DNA from 4 places in the Enterobacter sp. ECC_219_Taxon_10 genome. Region 3 is predicted to be linked to each of the others. Evidence: predicted binding sites of a transcription regulator. Region 3 holds the regulator's gene; each other region holds the start of a gene.
What was found. The regulator PurR, encoded in region 3, represses purine synthesis genes. The targets are predictions, from matches to a motif close to CANGCAAACGTTTGCNTG.

Region 1: glyA (serine hydroxymethyltransferase) is a predicted target of PurR. The motif match lies at 1,045-1,062, and genes of this name have one in related genera.
Region 2: AC4ICF_RS08155 (amino acid aminotransferase) is a predicted target of PurR. The motif match lies at 1,008-1,025, and genes of this name have one in related genera.
Region 4: gcvT (glycine cleavage system aminomethyltransferase GcvT) is a predicted target of PurR. The motif match lies at 900-917, and genes of this name have one in related genera.

Annotation. Positions count from the first base shown of each region.
Region 1 covers NZ_CM178005.1:3,655,790-3,657,993, reverse strand. Annotated here, with positions in the region: gene hmpA (NO-inducible flavohemoprotein) at 1-874, opposite strand, end outside; gene glyA (serine hydroxymethyltransferase) at 1,179-2,204, shown strand, end outside.
Region 2 covers NZ_CM178005.1:1,727,236-1,729,439, forward strand. Annotated here, with positions in the region: gene AC4ICF_RS08155 (amino acid aminotransferase) at 1-944, opposite strand, end outside; gene AC4ICF_RS08160 (porin) at 1,129-2,204, opposite strand, start outside.
Region 3 covers NZ_CM178005.1:2,112,632-2,114,835, reverse strand. Annotated here, with positions in the region: gene AC4ICF_RS10135 (MFS transporter) at 1-31, opposite strand, end outside; gene cydH (cytochrome bd-I oxidase subunit CydH) at 195-284, opposite strand; gene purR (HTH-type transcriptional repressor PurR) at 582-1,607, shown strand; gene punR (DNA-binding transcriptional activator PunR) at 1,625-2,204, opposite strand, start outside.
Region 4 covers NZ_CM178005.1:3,999,528-4,001,731, reverse strand. Annotated here, with positions in the region: gene ubiI (FAD-dependent 2-octaprenylphenol hydroxylase) at 1-578, shown strand, start outside; gene gcvT (glycine cleavage system aminomethyltransferase GcvT) at 976-2,070, shown strand; gene gcvH (glycine cleavage system protein GcvH) at 2,094-2,204, shown strand, end outside.

The DNA of each region.
Region 1 (2,204 bases), 1.5 Mb from region 3:
AGTTGACCTGCGCACCGTGGTTTGCTTTCGCCAGCGTGTCGAGCATTGCCAGCATTGGCGTCTGGCCGACACCCGCAGAGATCAGCGTAACCGGAGTATTCGCCTCAACGGCCATAAAGAAATCGCCCGCCGGCGCGGCCAGATGAACCACGTCGCCCACGTTGGCTTCGTTGTGCAGCCAGTTGGAGACCTGACCGCCGTCCTCGCGCTTCACCGCAATGCGGTAGCCTTTGCCGTTTGGCTTGCGGGTCAGAGAGTACTGGCGGATCTCCTGGTGCGGGAAGCCTTCAGGCTTCAGCCATACGCCCAGATACTGGCCCGGCTGGTAATCGGCCACCGGCTGTCTGTCCACCGGCTCAAATTCAAAGCTGGTGATTAATGCGCTGCGCGGCGTTTTCTCGACGATGCGGAAGGCGCGAGTGCCTTCCCAGCCGCCGTTCTTGCTGGCGTTTTCGCTGTAGATCTGCGCTTCACGGTTGATAAACACGTTTGCCAGTACGCCATAGGCTTTACCCCACGCGTCCAGCACTTCCTGGCCCGGGCTGAACATTTCGTCCAGCGTCGCCAGCAGGTGGCCGCCGACGATGTTGTACTGCTCGGGTTGGATCTGGAAGCTGGTGTGTTTCTGCGCGATTTTTTCCACCGCGGGCAGCAACGCCGCCAGGTTTTCGATATTGCTGGCGTAGGCCGCGATGGCGTTGAAAAGCGCTTCACGCTGATCGCCGTTACGCTGGTTGCTCATGTTGAAAATCTCTTTGAGCTCCGGGTTGTGCGTAAACATGCGATCGTAGAAATGGGCGGTAAGTTTAGGGCCGGTTTCCACCAGCAGGGGAATGGTGGCTTTAACGGTAGCGATGGTTTGAGCGTCGAGCATGGCAGCTTCCTTCTGATGTCACTTTAATGATGCATTTTAAATGCATCTTATAAAAAATACCCATGCTTTGTAAATGGTTCTTTGCAAGATGAAAAATATGCATCACAAACCTGAAAAGAAATCCGCTGGAAATAGCGAGATCTTTATTCCTCAAACCCTTGCGTGGCGTGAAGGAAAACGTTTGCGTAAAATCGTTTGTCAAGACCTGTTATCACAGAACTATTCAGTTATACTGTTGCCCGTCGTCCAACAGGACTGCCTTTTCAGGCCAAAATTTACTTGTTAGCTGAGTCAGGAGATGCGGATGTTAAAGCGTGAAATGAACATTGCCGATTATGATGCCGAACTGTGGCAGGCTATGGAGCAGGAAAAAGTACGTCAGGAAGAGCACATCGAACTGATCGCCTCCGAAAACTACACCAGCCCGCGCGTGATGCAGGCGCAGGGCTCTCAGCTGACCAACAAATACGCTGAAGGTTATCCGGGCAAGCGCTACTACGGCGGTTGCGAGTACGTTGATATCGTAGAGCAGCTGGCAATCGACCGTGCGAAAGCACTCTTTGGCGCTGACTACGCAAACGTCCAGCCGCACTCCGGCTCCCAGGCTAACTTCGCGGTTTACACCGCACTGCTGCAGCCGGGCGATACCGTTTTAGGTATGAATCTGGCGCAGGGCGGCCACCTGACTCACGGCTCCCCGGTTAACTTCTCCGGCAAACTGTACAACATCATCCCTTACGGTATTGATGAGTCCGGTAAAATTGACTACGAAGATATGGCGAAGCAGGCTAAAGAGCACAAGCCGAAGATGATCATCGGCGGCTTCTCCGCTTACTCCGGTATCGTTGACTGGGCAAAAATGCGTGAAATCGCAGACAGCATCGGCGCGTACCTGTTCGTTGACATGGCGCACGTTGCGGGCCTGATTGCCGCAGGCGTTTACCCGAACCCGGTTCCACACGCTCACGTTGTGACCACCACCACCCACAAAACCCTGGCGGGTCCACGCGGTGGCCTTATCCTGGCGAAAGGCGGTGACGAAGAGCTGTACAAAAAACTGAACTCCGCCGTGTTCCCAAGCGCGCAGGGCGGCCCGCTGATGCACGTTATCGCGGCAAAAGCGGTAGCGCTGAAAGAAGCGATGGAGCCTGAGTTCAAGGTTTACCAGCAGCAGGTTGCTAAGAACGCTAAAGCGATGGTGGAAGTTTTCCTGAACCGTGGCTACAAAGTGGTTTCCGGCGGGACTGAAAACCACCTGTTCCTGCTGGATCTGGTTGATAAAAACCTGACCGGTAAAGAAGCTGACGCCGCTCTGGGCCGCGCCAACATC
Region 2 (2,204 bases), 390 kb from region 3:
CGCATATCGTTCAGCTCTTGTTCCCAGATCGCGCGCAGCGCATCGTTGCTCAGAATGGTCGCAACAACAGACGCACCGTGTGCCGGTGGGTTAGAGTAGTTAGCGCGAATAACGGATTTCATCTGGCTGAAGGCGCGATCGGCGGTTTCATCGTTAGCCGCAACCAGCGTACAGGCACCTACACGCTCATTGTACAGACCAAAGTTCTTGGAGTAGGAGCTTGCAACGATCAGCTCCTGATGCACGGCTGCGAACGCGCGCAGGCCTTCGGCATCTTCTTCCAGACCGCGGGCGAAGCCCTGGTAAGCAAAGTCAAACAGCGGCAGCCAGCCTTTCTCAACGGAGAGCTTCGCCAGGTGTTCCCACTGCTCAAGCGTTGGATCGATACCGGTCGGGTTGTGGCAGCAGCCGTGGAACAGCACCACGTCACCCGCCTGCGCTTCGCTCAGGCTTGCCAGCAGGCCGTCAAAGTCCAGAGCGTGGTTCGCCGCGTCGTAGTAAGCATATTCCCGCACTTCCAGGCCCGCAGAGTTAAAGACGCTCTTGTGGTTCGGCCAGCTTGGGTTGCTCACCCATACGCGCTTAACAGAGGTGTTTTTCGCAAGGAAATCCGCCGCAACGCGCAGCGCGCCGGTACCGCCAGGGGTCTGCGCCGTGCGCGCACGTTTGTCACTCACAATTGCGCTGCCTTTACCGAACAGCAGCTCCTGGGTGCAGCGACCAAATTCAGGGATACCATCAATACCGAGGTAGTTTTTGGTGGTTTCATTTTCCAGCAGATACTGCTCAGCTTTCTTAACGCTGGTCAGTACCGGAGTTTTGCCGGTTTCATCTTTATATACACCAATTCCCAGGTTGATTTTGCCAGGGCGGTCGTCGGCACGAAACAGATCGGCCAGGCCCAGAATAGGGTCGGCAGGAGCGGCGGTAATGTTCTCAAACATGACGAAGTTCCATTGTGATTACAGAAGTGAAATCCGCTATCAGGTTAACGGTAGATTTACAAAATGCCAACCGTTTGCGACGAAAAGCGTGCGGCTTTTCAAAAGTCGCCATTATTTTCTGTCAGGCATAAAAAAACAGGGCCGAAGCCCTGTTCATTATGCATATAACAAAGTGGTGTTCTGATTAGAACTGGTAAACTGCAGCCAGACCCAGTTGGTCGTCGGTACCAACCCAGCCGCCGCCAGTGCGCTTGGCCTGATCTTCGTCGATCAGGTTGATACGGTAGTCAGCAGACACGTTGAAGTTTTTATTGAAGTAGTAAGTTGCGCCTACTTCAACGTATTTAGCCAGATCTGCATCGCCGCCGGCTACGGTGTTCAGGTTTTTACCTTTACTCTGCACGTAGGACAGGGATGGACGCAGGCCGAAATCGAACTGGTACTGAGCGATAACTTCGAAGTTCTGGGTTTTGTTCGCTACGTTGAACACGTCACCATTAGCATCCGGAGTATTGGAACCGGTGCTGTTACCCAGGATGCTCATGTTGCGAGTTTCTGCGTACACAGCTGCCAGATACAGGCTGTTAGCATCGTATTTACCACCGATTGCCCATGCTTCAGCTTTGTCGCCTTTGCCATCAGCTTTCTGGTCGAGAGTACGGTTAGCATTACTGTATGCGCCGGTCAGACCAAAGCCACCGCCGAAGTCGTAACCCACAGAGTAACCAACACCGTCGCCGTTGGCACGACGCAGATCAGCACGCTCGTTTTTAGCCTGGTACTGGATACCGAAGCTCAGACCATCAACCAGACCGAAGAAATCGCTGTTACGGTAGGTCAGCAGGCCAGTAGAACGGCTGGTCATGTAGTTATCAACATAACCACCGCCCCAGGTTTCGCCGGACCAGGTTGGCGCCATGTCGGTGTAAGACTCAACATCGTATACGATGCCGTAGTTACGGCCATAGTCGATGCTGCCAGCGTCAGCCATTTTCAGACCCGCGAAAGCCAGACGAGTACGGGTAGAGTTGTTTGAAGACTGCTCACTTTCAGCTGAGCTGGCCAGTGCACGGTATTCCCACTGGCCATAACCGGTCAGTTGGTCGTTGATCTGAGTTTCGCCTTTGAAACCGATCTGCGCGTAGGTGGAGTCTGCGTTGTTGGTATTATCGCCGTTGGTAACGAAATCACGCTCAGCGTTAATTTTTCCGTACAGATCCAGTTTGTTGCCGTTCTTGTTATAGATTTCTGCAGCGTTAG
Region 3 (2,204 bases):
CCAGGGCCAGCAGGGGAAAATTGATTTTCATGCGTCAACTCCGGATGCCGTGTCATGTGGTGACACAGAACAAAGAAGCGGAAAGCATGACATCAATCACAAAAAATGAGAAGTTAACAAAATGGCAAAAGATTTTTGCCAGAGAAGTAACAATCGCGGCGATGGGGAGGGAGAAGGCTCTCCCTCCGCGTAAATCAGTGCAGCGCAGCCGTCAGACCAGCCGCGACAATCAGAGCCAGCACAACAACGGTGGTGAACAGCGAAAACTTCAGATCGGAACTCATCAATTTTTCTCCTTTTAATCCCCCCACGAAAAGTGAGCTTGCTCATTTTTGCACAGATTCCGTCAAAAATCTTCCTGGATTTATACTGATAACCACTTTACCTCTTCCCCTTTTCATCAAGATAGGCCAAAATTCCACGCTAAATTTATTAGCGTACCGGCCATTGACCCCCTCCTGACGTCCCGTGTCGTTTTCCTGGCGTGCCGCAATCCAAAATTGCGTGATAAGGGTGAGAGAAGGCAAACGTTTACCTTCAAGTTTTTCAGGAGTTTAGGATATGGTCTGGAGTGACATTTAATGGCAACAATTAAAGACGTAGCAAAACGCGCAAACGTTTCCACTACAACCGTATCACATGTAATTAACAAAACCCGCTTCGTGGCGGAAGAGACGCGCAACGCGGTCTGGGCAGCGATCAAAGAGCTGCACTATTCGCCAAGCGCGGTTGCGCGCAGCCTCAAGGTCAATCACACCAAGTCCATTGGATTACTGGCGACCAGCAGTGAAGCGGCCTATTTTGCCGAGATCATTGAAGCGGTGGAGAAAAACTGCTTCCAGAAAGGCTATACCCTGATTCTCGGCAACGCATGGAACAGCATTGAAAAACAGCGTGCCTACCTGTCGATGATGGCGCAAAAGCGCGTGGATGGCCTGCTGGTAATGTGTTCCGAGTACCCGGAATCCGTGCTGTCGATGCTGGAAGAGTATCGCCATATTCCGATGGTGGTGATGGACTGGGGCGAAGCGCGCGCGGATTTCACCGATTCGGTTATCGATAACGCCTTTGAGGGCGGCTATATGGCCGGCCGTTATCTGATTGAGCGCGGCCATCGCGAGATTGGCGTGATCCCGGGTCCGCTGGAGCGCAACACCGGCGCGGGCCGTCTGGCCGGCTTTATGAAAGCGATGGAAGAAGCGCTGATTACCGTGCCGGAAAACTGGATCGTGCAGGGCGACTTTGAGCCGGAATCAGGCTACCGCGCGATGCAACAGATCGTCTCCCAGCCGCACCGCCCGACCGCCGTCTTCTGCGGGGGTGACATCATGGCGATGGGCGCCCTCTGTGCGGCCGATGAGCTGGGTCTGCGCGTCCCGCAGGACATCTCCGTGATCGGGTATGACAACGTGCGCAACGCGCGCTTCTTCACGCCAGCGTTGACCACCATTCACCAGCCGAAAGATTCGCTGGGTGAAACCGCCTTCAATATGCTGCTGGACAGGATCGTCAACAAACGTGAAGAGTCGCAGTCCATTGAAGTTCACCCTCGCCTTATCGAACGCCGTTCCGTCGCGGATGGCCCGTTCCGCGACTACCGTCGTTAATCTCATTGCGGAGCCAGTCAGGCTGGCTCCCTCAGCCATTCCCGGTTAAGCGTTTCGCTGTCCCCCAGATAATCCAGAAGCCAGGCCATCGCCGGGGAAACATCATTTTGTTGCCAGGTGAGGCAGCAGGCCGCATCCGGGAATGGATTCTCCAGGGCCAGCTCAACCCACTCACCGGTGTCGATTCGTGGTCGCGCAAAATGAACGGGTACCATCGCGACGCAGAGCCCGGCGCTAAGGCACGTCGCCGACGATTCCCAGTCAGGGGCCACCACCCGCCGCTGGTTGTCCAAAAGCCATGTGATACGCTTGGGCAGCGAGCGGGAGGTATCCTCCAGCACCAGCGACGGCCAGCCGCGCAGCGTATCATCGCTCAGCGGCCCTTCCATCTTCGCCAGCGGATGATCGCTTGCCACCACGCATTTCCAGCTCAGCATCCCCATATCGCGAAAGGCGTAACGCCCCCCGACCGGGATCGCCTGAGTGGCCCCAATGGCCATCTCTGCCCTGCCGTCCGCCAGCGCATCCCAGACGCCGTTGAACACCTCCTGCGAAACCCGCAGTTCGACGTCAGAAAAATGACGGTAGAAATCGACA
Region 4 (2,204 bases), 1.9 Mb from region 3:
ACGGTATTCTGGCCTTCCTGCCGCTTGCCGATCCGCACCTGTGCTCGATTGTCTGGTCCTTAGTGCCGGAAAAAGCGCAGCAGATGCAGGAGGCGACGCCCGAGGCCTTTAACCAGGCGCTGTGCGTGGCGTTTGATAACCGCCTTGGCCTGTGCACGCTTGAAAGCGAGCGTCAGGTGTTCCCGTTAACCGGCCGCTACGCGCGCCAGTTTGCCGCGCATCGTCTGGCGCTGGTGGGCGATGCCGCTCATACCATTCATCCGCTGGCCGGGCAGGGCGTCAACCTCGGCTTTATGGACGCAGCGGAGCTGGTTGAGGAACTGCGCCGCCTGCATCGTGAAGGCAAAGATATCGGTCAGCATCTCTACCTGCGTCGCTACGAGCGCAGCCGCAAGCACAGTGCGGCGATGATGCTGGCAGGGATGCAGGGCTTCCGCGAGCTGTTTGCCGGGGCAAATCCGGCGAAAAAACTGCTGCGCGACATTGGCCTCAAGCTTGCTGACACCCTTCCGGGTGTTAAACCTCAACTTCTCCGTCAGGCGATGGGTCTTAACGACCTGCCGGACTGGCTTAAATAATATTGACCCCCGTCACACTATAATTTCCCGGCCTCTGCGCCGGGGAAATCCCCTCGTTTGAAATATTCTAATTTCACGTCATTTTTCGCATTAGATAATCTAATGTCGTCTTTTTCTTGTTACGGAAATTCGGCCCGTTTTTCCGCACGAAATATCACCATGTGCTAAATCCTGTTAGATCATTGTTAATTTTGTGCGGGGTTAATCGCATTTTTCCAGTGAATAACTCTGTAGGCTTTTCAGCGTTTTTTAGTCATAAGCTAATGTGATGACCCGTTTTACCTTATGGTTAACCGCCGGTTTCGGTGGTAAGTTCAGGTAAAAGAGAACGTTTGCGTCGGCATTCGGGAACGAGGCCGATACCGGGTTTCACGGTGAATTTTTCAACGAGGACAAGATGGCTCAACAGACTCCTTTGTACGAACAGCACGTGTTATGCGGCGCTCGCATGGTGGACTTCCACGGCTGGATGATGCCGCTGCACTACGGGTCGCAGATTGATGAGCACCACGCGGTGCGCACCGATGCCGGTATGTTCGACGTGTCCCATATGACGATTGTCGACCTGCGCGGTAGCCGCACCCGGGAGTTTTTGCGTTATCTGCTGGCAAACGACGTCGCCAAACTGAAGACGCCGGGTAAAGCGCTCTATACCGGCATGCTGAATGCTTCGGGCGGCGTGATTGATGACCTCATCGTCTATTACTTCACTGAAGATTTCTTCCGCCTCGTTGTAAACTCCGCCACCCGCGAAAAAGACCTCTCCTGGATCACCCAACACGCTGAACCTTATGCCATCGACATCACCGTCCGTGACGATCTGTCGCTGATCGCCGTGCAGGGGCCAAACGCGCAGGCGAAAGCCGCGTCTCTGTTTAACGACGAGCAGCGCAAAGCCACAGAGGGCATGAAGCCTTTCTTCGGCGTGCAGGCGGGGGATCTGTTTATCGCCACTACCGGCTACACCGGTGAAGCGGGCTACGAAATTGCGATGCCAAACGAGAAGGCCGCTGATTTCTGGCGTGCGCTGGTGGAAGCGGGCGTGAAGCCAGCGGGCCTGGGCGCGCGCGATACCCTGCGTCTTGAAGCGGGTATGAACCTCTACGGCCAGGAGATGGACGAAGGCGTCTCTCCGCTGGCCGCCAACATGGGCTGGACCATCGCATGGGAACCGGCTGACCGTGACTTTATTGGCCGTGAAGCGCTGGAGATGCAGCGCGAGAAGGGTACCGAACAGCTGGTGGGGCTGGTGATGAAGGAAAAAGGCGTGCTGCGCGGCGAACTGCCAGTGCGCTTCACCGATGCCGACGGCAATCATCTCGAAGGCGTGATCACCAGCGGCACCTTCTCCCCGACGCTGGGCTACAGTATTGCACTGGCACGCGTGCCGGCGGGCATTGGCGACACGGCGGTGGTACAGATCCGCAACCGCGAAATGCCGGTCCACGTGACCAAACCGATTTTTGTTCGCGCCGGTAAGCCGGTCGCCTAATCATTTTTATCAGGAGAACTTCAATGAGCAATGTGCCAGCAGAACTGAAATACAGCAAAGAACACGAGTGGCTGCGCAAAGAGGCGGACGGCACTTACACCGTAGGGATCACCGAGCACGCGCAAGAGCTGCTG